DNA from 3 places in the Shinella sp. HY16 genome. Region 1 is predicted to be linked to each of the others. Evidence: predicted binding sites of a transcription regulator. Region 1 holds the regulator's gene; each other region holds the start of a gene.

Region 1 (4,435 bases):
CTCCTGCTGTTTTCGGTCGTCTCCAAGGGCTACACCGCGTTCCAGCAGACGATGATCACCATTCCGGTCGAGTTCTCCGAACAGGTCATCGACAAGAACAACGAGCGTGCCACCAACCCGCAGAAGCTGGTTACGGCGAACTACCCGATCGTTGCCCGCAATGCGCTCGCCAAGGTGCTGGGCGTCGACGAAAAGGACCGGGCCGGCCTGAAGGCGGTCAACGGCATGATTTCGGACAGCGTCCGCGTGCAGTTGCGCGATCTCGTCACCGCCGATCCCGCGATCATCGGCACGACGAAGACCGTGACGTTCCTTGCCCATGGTGACCTCGACTCCGCCTTCAAGGGCCAGATCGATCTCGCTGTGCCGGAAACGAACCGCAAGGTCTCCGACAAGCAGGTCGGCTGGATGAACACGCTCGCCGAAAGCGGCGCGCTCGCCAAACATTTCAACACCGGCCTCTTCACCAATGGCGCATCGAGCCGTCCGGAGGCTGCCGGCGTTGGCGTCGCAGCGATCGGCTCGCTCTACATGATGCTGATCGTGCTCGTGCTCTCCCTGCCGATCGGTGTCGCTGCCTCGATCTATCTGGAGGAGTTCGCTCCGAAGAACCGGTTCACGGACCTTATCGAGGTGAACATCAACAACCTCGCCGCCGTACCGTCCATCGTCTACGGTCTTCTCGGCCTTGCTGTCTTCGTCAACTTCGCGGGCTTCCCGCGCTCGGCGGCCCTCGTCGGCGGCCTGGTGCTGACCCTCATGACGCTGCCGACGATCATCATCGCGACCCGTGCCGCGCTGAAAGCCGTGCCGCCATCGATCCGCTCGGCTGCGCTTGGCCTCGGTGCCTCGAAGATGCAGACCGTGTTCCACCATGTCCTGCCGCTTGCGATGCCCGGCATCCTGACGGGCACGATCATCGGTCTTGCTCACGCACTCGGTGAAACTGCCCCGCTGCTTCTCATCGGCATGGTCGCCTTCGTCGCCGATGTTCCGGCAACGCCGATGGACCCTGCGACGGCGCTTCCGGTGCAGATCTACATGTGGGCCAACGAGGCGGAACGCGCCTTCGTCGAGCGCACCTCCGGAGCCATCATCGTGCTCCTCATCTTCCTCATCCTCATGAATGTTGGCGCCATCCTGTTGCGCCGCCGTTTCGAACGGCGCTGGTAGAAGGACCGGTCATATGAACATGATGTCAGAAGCAGCAGTCGAGAAAGCGCTGGACAAGAAAATGAATGACATTTCCTACAAGATGATCGGCAAGGACGTCTCGGTCTATTACGGCGAGAAGCGCGCCCTCTACGATGTGAACCTCAATGTTCGCGAAAACACGGTGACCGCCCTTATCGGCCCGTCGGGCTGCGGCAAGTCGACCTTCCTGCGCACGCTGAACCGCATGAACGACACGATCGACGGTTGCCGCGTCACCGGTCGCATCACGCTCGATACGGACGATATCTACGATCCGAACATCGACGTCGTGGAGCTGCGTGCCCGCGTCGGCATGGTCTTCCAGAAGCCGAACCCGTTCCCGAAGTCGATCTACGAGAACGTCGCTTATGGCCCGCGTATCCACGGTCTCGCCAAGGGGAAGGCCGACATGGACGCCATCGTCGAGCAGAGCCTTCAGAAGGCCGGCCTGTGGAACGAGGTGAAGGATCGCCTGCATGAAGGCGGCACGGGCCTTTCCGGCGGCCAGCAGCAGCGCCTCTGCATCGCCCGCGCCGTCGCCGTCAGCCCGGAAGTCATCCTCATGGACGAGCCCTGCTCGGCGCTCGACCCGATCGCGACCGCCAAGGTCGAGGAACTGATCCATGAACTGCGCGCGAACTTCACCATCGTCATCGTGACGCACTCGATGCAGCAGGCGGCCCGCGTCTCGCAGCGCACCGCCATGTTCCACCTCGGCAACCTCGTCGAGGAGAACGACACCGACAAGATGTTCACCAACCCGGATGACCAGCGCACGCAGGACTACATCATGGGCCGCTTCGGCTGACGCCTTCGTCGCCGAGCATCCCTGGAACCCGAGCGCATTAAGGACTGAGCCATGTCATCGAGCCACATCGTCTCCATCTACGACGAAGAACTGAAATACCTCTCCCGCCGCATCTCCGAAATGGGCGGCACCGCCGAGCAGATGGTCGCCGATTCCGTCCGCGCTCTCGTCACGACCGACGCGGCGCTGGCCCAGAAGGTGATCTCCGAGGACGTCATCCTTGATACGGCAGAGCGCCAGATCAACGACAAGGCGATCGTCACCATCGCCAAGCGCCAGCCGATGGCGGCGGACCTGCGCGAAATCATGGGCGCGATCCGTATCGCGGCCGAACTGGAGCGCGTCGGCGATCTCGGAAAGAACACCGCCAAGCGCGTCATCGCCGTCCAGAGCTCGGGCATGCCCCGCAAGCTGGCCCGCGGCTTGGAGCATCTCGCCGAGCTCGCGCTGATGCAGCTCAAGGAAGTGCTCGACGTCTATGCCACCCGCTCGATCGAGAAGGCCAAGGCGATCCGCGAGCGCGACGACGAGATCGATGCGATCTATACCTCGCTGTTCCGCGAACTCCTGACCTACATGATGGAAGACCCGCGCAACATCACGCCCTGCACGCATCTCCTGTTCTGCGCCAAGAACATCGAGCGCATCGGCGACCACGCGACCAACATCGCCGAAACCATCTACTACATGGCAACAGGCTCGCAGCCGGAAGGTGAGCGTCCGAAGGACGATACCTCGACCTCCGTCGTCGCGGCCGATGTCGCCGACGCGTCCGAGTAAAGAGCAAGGTTCAACTCCATGGTGCCCAGAATTGCCGTCGTGGAAGACGAGGAGGCCCTGAGCGTTCTCCTCCGTTACAATCTGGAAGCGGAAGGTTTCGAGGTCGATACGATCCTGAACGGTGACGAGGCCGAGATGCGCTTGCAGGAGCGCATGCCGGATCTCCTCATCCTCGACTGGATGCTTCCGGGCGTTTCCGGCATCGAGCTGTGCCGACGCCTGCGCCAGCGCCCGGAAACCGAACGTCTGCCGATCATCATGCTGACGGCGCGCGGCGAGGAGAGCGAGCGCGTGCGCGGGCTTGCCACCGGTGCGGACGACTATGTCGTCAAGCCCTTCTCGACGCCGGAACTGGTTGCCCGCGTGCGGGCGATGCTGCGCCGTGCCAAGCCCGAGGTTGTCTCGACGGTGCTGCGCTGCGGCGACATCGAGCTCGACCGCGAGACGCACCGCGTCCATCGTCGCACCCGCGAGGTCCGCCTTGGCCCGACGGAGTTCCGCCTTCTGGAGTTCCTGATGACCTCGCCCGGCCGCGTCTTCTCGCGCTCGCAACTTCTCGACGGGGTCTGGGGCCATGACATTTATGTCGACGAGCGCACCGTCGACGTGCATGTCGGGCGTCTGCGGAAGGCGCTCAACTTCGCCAACATGCAGGACGTCATCCGCACGGTCCGCGGCGCCGGCTATTCGCTGGAAACCTGAGCGAACGGAATTCCTCCCAAGGACGGAAATGGGCCCTCAGGGGCCTGTTTGCGTTTTGGGGGAATAGTAGAGGCACCACCATCTCAAACGAAAACGGACCCTTTCGGGTCCGCATCGCATTTTCTGCCGTGGTAGATGTTATCGCATCCGGCGGCGCTCGGCCGAGGGCTGGTAGGCGAGGCGCTGGTGGTAGGTGCAGTAGGGCGAATTGTCGGGGGACTCGTTGCCGCAGAAGTGGAAGTCGTCGTTGAGCGGGTCTCCGATCGGCCACTTGCAGGTGCGCTCGGTGAGCTGGGTCAGCTCGAGACGACGCGACATCGGTACGACCACGTTGTTGCGGTTGGCCGGAACCGGAAGGGTCTCGGCCTGCATTTCGAAATCGGCGTCGATCTCTTCCTTGACAATGGCGTTGCCGGCCGGACGGGCGACCGGGCGGGCGGCGACGGGACGGGCAGCGAAGTTCGACGGACGCGGCGTCGCCGGAGCCGGACGCTTGGCGCGTGTCGCGGTCTGGGTGCCGCCGGCCTTGGCGCGACCGGGCAGATTCAGCCGGTGCACCTTGCCGATGACGGCATTGCGGCTGACGCCGCCGAGCTGCGCCGCGATCTGGCTCGCGCTCAGGCCCTCGCTCCAGAGCTTCTTGAGTTTCTCGACGCGCTCGTCTGTCCAGTTCATGTTTTTGTCTCCGCTCGGCGTTCAGGATGCGGGAATCCCTCGTCGTGCTCCGGACGGGTCCGGAACCTGAACGCCCTAACTCTCTTGCTGACTAGTTCCGCCGCATGCAGTCTAGTAATTGGTCTTTAACCTAGAGACCGGTGGACTCTGTGACAAGAGTCGCCGGAATCCGGGCGAATCGATTTCGGAGTTTTCCCCAACTTGCTGGTCGGGTGTGACTCGATAGAGACACCTTCCATGCGCGTCGCGAATCCTCACCTTGCGGGATGTTCAGCG
Region 2 (4,435 bases), on a different contig from region 1:
TGCCGAGAATGGCAAGCCCGTCCGGCCGCGCGCGGGCGACGAACTCGTTCGAGCCGGTAATCGAGCCACCGCCCGGCACGTTGCGCACGACGACATTGGGGTTGCCCGGTAGATATTTCGACAGGTACGGTGCGAAGAAGCGGGCCCACACATCCGAGCCGCCGCCTTCGGAGAACGGCATCCACCATTCAACCGTCTTGCCGGCAAAATCGACCGATGCCTGCGAAAAGGCGGGGCGCACTCCCATAAGCCCCACAGCCGCGGCGGCCGAGCCGGCGGCAAGCAGTTGACGACGCGTAAAATCAGCCATGTTTTTTCCTCCCACAATGGCAATGCGTTCAAATGTATACAAAGGTACACATGAAAGTCGGAAACGCCAAGCCCATGATCGCCCCGGGCAGACATCATCCCTTCTTTCTCCCTTGAGGGGTATGCGCCACATGGATTATTAAGTTAAGTGCAAAATTTTGGATCAGTGATGCACAATGCGCATTAATTGCGAAATCCTCGACCTTCGGGCTTTCCTCGCTGTGGTGGAGCTTGAGAGTTTCCACCGGGCGGCAGAAGCGCTCAACCTGTCACAGCCGGCGCTCAGCCGACGCATCCAGAAGCTGGAAGCCTCCATCGGCGCACCGCTTCTCGAGCGCACGACCCGGCACGTTTCCCCGACGGCGCTCGGCCTCGAACTGATGCCGCTTGTGCAGCGTATGCTGGAGGAGTTCGATGGGTCACTCTTCGCCGCCCGCGACCGGGGGCTAAGGCGCAGCGAACTGGTGACGATCGCCTGCCTGCCGACGGCGGCATTCTATTTCCTGCCGACCGTGATCAAGCAGTTCAATCAGGAATATCCCGATATCCGCTTCCGCATCCTCGACCTCACGGCGACCGAGGGGCTGCAGGCCGTTTCGCGCGGGGAGGTGGAATTCGGCATCAACTTCATGGGAACCTCGGATCCCGACCTCCTGTTCGACCGGATTGCAGAGGACCCGTTCGTGCTGGCGGCGCGGCGCGACCATCCGCTGGCGAAAAGGCATGAGGTCGCCTGGACCGACCTTGCCCCCTACAGGCTGATCACCGTGCACCGCTCCAGCGGCAACCGCACCATGCTGGACGCGGCGCTGGCAAGGGCCAATATCGAACTGCGCTGGTCCTACGAGGTGACGCATTTGTCGACATCCCTCGGCCTGGTGGAGGCCGGCCTCGGCATCTCGGTCCTGCCGCGCACGGCAACCCCGGGCCCCGACCATCCCATCATCGTCACGCGGCCACTGGGTGCTCCACGAATTTCCCGAACCATCGGCATCGTGCGCCGCCGCTCCGCCACACTCTCGCCCGCCGCTGAGCATTTCCGGCGCATGCTGGTCGGGACCTGGCAGGGCGCCGGGGCCGACGATTGAGGGCATCGACAGGCTCATCGCACGCAATATGCGGCAAGGTCTGGGCAGCACCACGCGCGGACGGCTTGACTGTCCTGGCTGCGCCCGGTTTCCTCCAGGGCAGCAATGGGATACCGAAGGGTGCGAGCAGCCGAAGCAACGGGGATCGATTTGCCATCGCCATCCACAACACCAGCAAACGAGGCGAGCCTGCGCGCCGCCATCAAGATCGACATCGTTGTGATCGGCGCTGGCCAGGCCGGATTGTCCTCGGCCTACCACTTGCTGCAGCTCGGCCTCAAACCGGGCCGCAACTTCATCGTGCTCGACAGGAACGAGAAGCCGGGCGGCGCCTGGCAACACCGCTGGCCCTCGCTGACGCTGAGCACCGTCAACCGCGTGCACGACCTGCCGGGCATGGGCTTTACCGAAGTGGTGCCGGCGGGGGAGACCGAGGCCAAGGCGTCCGTCGCAGTGCCCGACTATTTCGCCGCCTACGAAGAACGCTTCCGGTTGCCCATCTACCGCCCGGTCACGGTCAAGGTGGCCTGCGACCGTTTCGAAAGGCTGCGGGTGGAGACGGATCGCGAAGCCTTCTCCGCGCGTGGCCTCATCAACGCCACCGGAACCTGGGAGAACCCGCAAATCCCCGACTATCCCGGTGCCGCGTTGTTCCAGGGCAGACAGCTTCATTCGCGTGACTACCACACAGCCGAGGAATTTGCGGGCCAGCATGTCATCATCGTCGGCAGCGGCATTTCCGCACTCCAGCATCTCGACGAAATCTCCAAGGTCACGACGACAAGCTGGGTCACGCGCCGTGAACCGCAGTTTCGCGAGACGCCGTTCACGCCGGAAGACGGCCGCGCAGCCGTCGCCATCGTCGAGGACAAGGTGCGCAACGGCCTGGTCCCGGGCTCCGTCGTCTCCGTCACCGGCATTCCCTGGACACCCGCGCTGCGGGCCGCCGCCGCGCGGGGCGCTCTGGAACGCCTGCCCATGTTCAGCGAGATCACCGCGCAGGGGGTGCGCTGGCCGGATGGCGCGGAGCAGAAGGCCGATGTCATCCTCTGGGCAACCGGCTTTCGCAGTGCACTCGACCATCTCGCGCCCCTGCAGCTGCGCGGGGAGAACGGCGGGATCGTCATGACCGGGCGCCTCGCCACGCAGGTGGAGAAGGACCCGCGCATCCATCTCGTCGGCTATGGCCCCTCCGCCTCGACCATCGGCGCCAACCGCGCAGGCGCGGCGGCGGCCCGGGCGCTTGCGACTTATCTCGACCTGTTGTGAACCCGGCGGAACTCCCGTCTTCCTGGTCCATCCTAAACCCGCCGATGCGGGCACTCGAAGACGGCCACTTCACCGGACGATACTTCGCCCACACCAGATTCGCCCTCGGCGAGAGGAAGGGAGACGCGGCATTGCGCTTGAGGATAGGGTAGGGCACCGTCATTCGAGCGAGATGGAGCGCCATGCCTCTTCAAAACCGCGTCACGCCCTTTGGCGAGATCGTCGCGCTGCCGCAGCGGGGCCTCTTTACCGGCAATCGGGGCATCCTTCACGATCCGGCGACGAAGACACTGCTTTCGAAGCGCTGGACGTCGAAGGCCTGGCTCATCTGCCTCTGTGATTTTCAGGATCGCCGGCGGCCGGTCATGGGGGGACGGAGCTGGACCGAACTGTTCTTCCTCGACGAGGCGGTCGCACTTGCCGCCGGCCATCGGCCCTGCTTTTTCTGCCGGCGGGGATCCGCATTGCACTTCCAGGCATGCTGGGCAACCGCGAAAGGCGAGACGCTGCCCTCCGCGGGCACGATGGACGCGGTCCTGCACGGTGAGCGCCTGGACCGCCGACGCAAGCGCCTGCATCCGATCGCCGGGCCGCTGGCAAAGCTTCCCGATGGGGTCGTCCTTGCGGCAGCCGGGCACGCCTACACGCTTCGTGGCGGTCTTGCCCATCGCTGGACAGTCGAAGGCTACGCGCCGCCGCAACACCTCGGCAAGGCGGACGCCCTGCTGACCCCGCCATCGACGGTCCTGGCGCTTGGTGCCGGCTATCGGCCCGTCTTCCATCCGTCGATTGGCTGAAAGCCCGATGCAGGCACTTTGGTCACAGCATGGTCACCGCGGTGTAATACGCCTGTCATGCTCGCTTTCTATGCGCTGGGAGGCAACGCACCGCTCAAGAGAGGTTCTCCCATGCGCAAACTCATCCTCGCCCTGGCATCGGCAACGTTCCTGGCCGGCGCCGCAAACGCTGCAACCGTCTATCCCATCGACCGGGCGACGATCCTCATCGGCTCGCCGTTCGATTTCAAGGTCGAATTCGATGCCGTGGTGAAGCCGGAAGACGTCAAGGTCACGGTCAACGGCAAGGATTATGCGGAGATTTTCGGCAAGGCCGCCGAATTCGTCGCGGAAGAGAAGGGCGCTGAGGACAAGGTGCTGGGGTCGGCGCTCATCCTGCGCGATCTCGCAATCGGCACGGCCGGCGCGTACAAGGTCGAGGTTTCCGCCGGCAGCGAAACGCAGTCGGTCAACTGGGATGTCTATGAGACTGTCGCCCAGCCGAAGGCGAAGAACATCATCTTCCTGATCGCCGACGGCCTCTCCGTCGCGCATCGGACCGGTGCACGCATCATGTCCAAGGGCATGACCGAGGGCAAGGCGAACGGCCGCCTGGCAATGGACGACATCCCGCCCGTCGCCTTCATCGGCACGTCTTCCACCCATTCGATCGCCACCGACAGCGCCAACACCATGTCGGCCTACATGACCGGCCACAAGTCGCGCGTCAACGCGCTCGGCGTCTACGCCGACCGCACGCCGGCCAGCCTCGACGATCCGAAGGTCGAGACCATTGCCGAGGCCCTGCGTCGGAACACCAAGAAATCCATCGGCATCGTCACCACTTCGGAGGTAGAGGACGCGACACCCGCTGCACTCGTCGCGCATACCCGCAAGCGGGCCGACAAGGCCGATATCGTCGGCATGATGCTCGACGTCAAGCCGGACGTGCTGCTCGGCGGCGGCTCGGCCTATTTCCTCTCGAAGGACGTG
Region 3 (4,435 bases), 3.5 Mb from region 1:
AAATACGTCACCCGCGCGCTCTACGCCGCCAAATATGCCGACGTCTTCAAGGGCGATGCCAACTGGCAGGCCGTGCAGGTGCCGGCGGGCCAGACCTATGCCTGGGACGACCAGTCGACCTATGTGCAGAACCCGCCCTACTTCGTCGGCATGGGCAAGACCGGCTCGGGCCTGTCCGACATCAAGGGCGCGCGCGTGCTCGGCCTCTTCGGCGACAAGATCACCACCGACCACATCTCGCCGGCCGGCTCGATCAAGGCGGCATCGCCCGCCGGCAGCTACCTGATCGGCCATGGCGTCGGCGTTGCCGACTTCAACCAGTACGGCACGCGGCGCGGCAATCACGAGGTGATGATGCGCGGCACCTTCGCCAATATCCGCATCCGCAACCACATGCTCGGCCCGAACGGCAAGGAGGGTGGCTACACGATCCACTATCCCTCCAGGGAAGAGATGTCGATCTACGACGCGGCGATGAAATACAAGCAGGAGGGCGTTCCGCTCGTCATCTTCGCGGGCGTCGAATACGGCAACGGTTCCTCGCGCGACTGGGCGGCCAAGGGCACCAACCTTCTCGGCGTCAAGGCCGTGATCGCCCAGTCCTTCGAGCGCATCCACCGCTCCAACCTCGTCGGCATGGGCATCGTGCCCTTCGTCTTCGAGGACGGCACGACCTGGGCCTCCCTCGACCTCAAGGGCGACGAGACCGTCACCATCGAGGGCCTGGAAGGCGACATCAAGCCGCGCGAGAAGAAGATCGCAACCATCACCTATGCCGACGGCACCGTGAAAAACGTCCCCCTCCTCTGCCGTATCGATACCCTCGACGAGGTCACATACATGAACAACGGCGGTATCCTGCAAACCGTCCTGAGAGACCTCGCAGCTTGAACGGTTTCAGTGCCCCACCCGCCGCCGTCATCCTCGGGTTTAACCCGAGGATCCATGCGGCATCTGCGGCTGTGGATGGCCGGGTCAAGCCCGACCATGACGGAGGGGAGGTTGGGCGGACTTGATCAACAGTCTCATGCCGGGGTTGCAAACCCCGGCATTTCTATTTTCCGGAGCATTTTTCTCAGCTATGAAGCTCACTCCATCGTGACTTCCTGTTGAAGCGGCAAGCGCGTATGACGGGCTCAAAAGGCTGGCCATTGCCGGCGCTCCACTGGAAATGATCATGCCGAGACCGCATATATCGCACTGTCTGGCGATCCTGCTGATGCTGGGAGCCGGCATTGACGCTGCCCATGCCGGGGAGACCATTCGTCCCAAGGGTGTCGTCGAGCTGTTCACCAGCCAGGGGTGCTCGTCCTGCCCGCCCGCCGACAAGGCGCTGGAGACGCTGGCGCGCGAGGGCGAGGTGGTCGCGCTCTCCTACCATGTCGACTACTGGAACTATCTCGGCTGGGCCGACACGCTCGCCTCCAAGGACAATACCGACCGGCAATATGCCTATGCCCGCATGTTCGGCCGCAACGGCGTCTACACGCCGCAAGCCGTGCTGAACGGCCGCGAGCACATCAACGGCGCCGACATCACCGGCATCCGCTCGCGGATCAGCGCCATGCCCGGCGAGAGCAAGGGCCTCGAAGTGCCTGTCGATGTCGAGGTGAAGAACGACGAACTGCGCATCCGCGTCGGCCCCGGCGAAGGCAAGGCCAACATCGTCATCGCCTATTTCGAGCGCGAGCGCACGATCAACATCGACAAGGGCGAGAACCGCGGCAAGACCGTGAACTACTGGCACGCCGTCACCGACATGGAGACGATCGGCATGTGGGAGGGCAAGGAGACCAACCTGGTCCTGCCTGCCGACATGCTGAAGAAGAAAAAGAAGTCCGGCGGCTGCGCCGTGCTGCTCCAGCGCATGCGCACGGCCGATACGCCCGGCGCCATCCTGGGCGCGACGGTGCTGACCGGCGACAAGGCTACGCGATAACATCCGCATAGGGCGCAGCGCCTGCGGGCTGCTTTGCGGAAACAGTTTGGGAAAAACGAACAACCTGGAGCGCGCAAGCGTTTCAGGGGAGGTCCGGTCCGGCTTCTTCGAGGGGCTTGGGGCTTGAGGGTTCGAAGAAAGACGGACCGGACCTGGACGAAGTCACCGGCAACGGAATACAGGGCGACTTCGACAGACGCCGCCCGTACCGCGCCGGCTTCCCGCACAAGGCAGCGGGCCGGTACAAGCTGCGACCGGCGAACTCTCTCCTGTAATTTGGGCGTCTGTTTGTCTGAATTGCGGCGAGACGGATTTTTGCGAAACCGCCCGGATCGACCAGCCGCCTTGCATTTCGACACCGCTCAGGCACACTGTCATCGAGCCGTCATGCACCAAGCGCGGAGATTCGATGACCGACCAGCCGGATTTGCAGGCTTCCAACGTCGTGGTCGACCTGCTGGACTATCGAAACGGCAGGGACCCGCTGCCGGTGACCTTCCATCGACGCGAGCTCGACGCAATCCTCTGGGTCTACGGCCGCATGGTCGGCGAGGGAGAGTGGCGGGATTATGCCATCGACCATCTGCGCGACAGGGCGGTGTTCTCTGTCTTCAAGCGTTCCGGCGAAATGCCGCTCTACCGCATCGAGAAGAACCCCAAGCTCGCTGCCAAGCAGGGTGCCTACAGCGTCATCAACACGCACGGCACCATCCTGAAGCGCGGCCATGAGCTGAAACAGGTGCTGAAGGTCTTCGACAAGGTGCTCCGTCTCGTCGAGACGTGAAGCCTTACGCCATCGTTCCCGGAAAAACCGCCGCCGAGGGCTCGGTTTGCGCACCGTCGCCGAGCGCGCGCTGCATGAAGACCGTGTCGAGCCAGCGCCCGTGCTTGAAGCCGGTTGCCGTCATGTGACCGCTATGCACGAAACCCGCCGCGCTGTGCACGGCGATGGAGGCGGGGTGCGCCCCACCGATGACCGCCACCATCTGCCGGAAGCCGAGCTCCGTGCAGCGGCGGATCAGTTCGGCCAGCAGCGCCTTGCCGACGCCCTTGCCGCGTGCTTCCGGCGCCAGATAGACCGAATCCTCGACCAGCCAGCGATAGGCCGGCCGCGTGCGGAAGGCCGACGCATAGGCATAACCGAGGATGAGGCCGGTCTGCTCCACCGCAACGATGTAGGGATAGCCCCTGTCGGTGATCGCCTTGAATCGAACTTCCATCTCGTCGAGCGACGGCGGGTCGATCTCGTAGCTCGCCACCCCGTTCAGCACGGATTCGCGGTAGATTTCGGTGAAGGCGGAAATATCGCCGAGGGCGGCGGTGCGGATGACGAAGCTCATGGAAGCCTCAAGGTCTCGAAGGCGATTTCAGAAAAAGCGAGCGCCGGTTTTGCGTCCGAAACGGCCTGAAAACAAGAGAAGGATGTGGAATGGAGCGCCCATCCCACATCCTTTCTCGATTTTACATCCTCACACCGCCGGTCAGGCGCCGTAGACGATCAAAAGGTCCTTGGCATCGATCTGGTCGCCGGCGCGCACCAGAACCTCGGAAATCGTGCCGTCCTTTTCCGCATGCAGCGCCGTTTCCATCTTCATCGCCTCGATGGAGAGCAGCACGTCACCGGCCTTGACCGACTGACCGGCCGAAACCGAGACCGTCGAGATGACGCCGGGCATCGGCGCGCCGAGGTGTGCGGCATTGGCGGTATCGGCCTTGCGGCGCACGGCCGAGGTGGCGGCGCGGTTGCGATCCGGCACCTTGATGAGGCGCGGCTGGCCGTTCAGCTCGAAGAACACCTTGACCATGCCCTGCGCGTCCGGCTCGCTCCTCGCCTGGTGCAGAATGACGAGGGACTTGCCCTTCTCGATTTCCGGCTGGAGCTCCTCACCCGGCGCAAGCCCGTAGAAATAGGCCGGCGTCGGCAGCACGCTGACCGGACCGTACATGTCGGCGGCCGTTGCGTAGTCGGTGAAGACCTTCGGATACATCAGATAGGAGGCGAACTCGAAATCGTCGACCTTGCGCTCCAGCTTGTCTTCGATCGCCTTGCGCTCGGCATCGAGATCGGCGGCCGGCAGCAGCGAGCCGGGCACGGCCGTATAGGCCGCCTCGCCCTTCAACGCCTTCTTCTGGAGGCCTGCCGGCCAGCCGCCCGGGGGCTGGCCGAGGTCGCCCTTCAGCATGGAGACGACGGAATCCGGGAAGGCGATGTCTTTTGCCGGGTTTTCCACGTCGGCCACGGTGAGATCCTGGCTGACCATCATCAGCGCCATGTCGCCGACCACCTTGGACGACGGCGTCACCTTGACGATGTCGCCGAACATCTGGTTGGCGTCGGCATAGGCCTGGGCGACACGGTGCCACTTGGTCTCGAGGCCGAGCGAGCGCGCCTGTTCCTTGAGATTGGTGAACTGGCCGCCCGGCATCTCGTGCAGGTAGACTTCCGAGGCCGGCCCCTTGAGGTCGCTTTCAAAGGCAGCGTACTGGAAGCGGACG

Evidence for each region. Region 1 encodes PhoB, which activates phosphate uptake and scavenging genes when phosphate is short. Its sites were predicted from a motif close to TGTCATNNANCTGTCAT; they were not measured.
Region 2: the regulator PhoB is predicted to act here: its motif matches at 3,506-3,522, upstream of K0P03_RS24570 (alkaline phosphatase).
Region 3: the regulator PhoB is predicted to act here: its motif matches at 2,312-2,328, upstream of K0P03_RS17865 (DUF2794 domain-containing protein).

Annotation. Positions count from the first base shown of each region.
Region 1 is NZ_JAHYXL010000001.1:108,214-112,648, forward strand. It holds gene pstA (phosphate ABC transporter permease PstA) at 1-1,173, shown strand, start outside; gene pstB (phosphate ABC transporter ATP-binding protein PstB) at 1,187-2,002, shown strand; gene phoU (phosphate signaling complex protein PhoU) at 2,054-2,782, shown strand; gene phoB (phosphate regulon transcriptional regulator PhoB) at 2,801-3,484, shown strand; gene K0P03_RS00540 (GcrA family cell cycle regulator) at 3,623-4,159, opposite strand.
Region 2 is NZ_JAHYXL010000002.1:873,344-877,778, forward strand. It holds gene K0P03_RS24550 (Bug family tripartite tricarboxylate transporter substrate binding protein) at 1-310, opposite strand, end outside; gene K0P03_RS24555 (LysR family transcriptional regulator) at 486-1,397, shown strand; gene K0P03_RS24560 (FAD-dependent oxidoreductase) at 1,548-2,666, shown strand; gene K0P03_RS24565 (hypothetical protein) at 2,849-3,463, shown strand; gene K0P03_RS24570 (alkaline phosphatase) at 3,575-4,435, shown strand, end outside.
Region 3 is NZ_JAHYXL010000001.1:3,627,097-3,631,531, forward strand. It holds gene acnA (aconitate hydratase AcnA) at 1-891, shown strand, start outside; gene K0P03_RS17860 (DUF1223 domain-containing protein) at 1,220-1,939, shown strand; gene K0P03_RS17865 (DUF2794 domain-containing protein) at 2,349-2,723, shown strand; gene K0P03_RS17870 (GNAT family N-acetyltransferase) at 2,728-3,279, opposite strand; gene pyc (pyruvate carboxylase) at 3,421-4,435, opposite strand, start outside.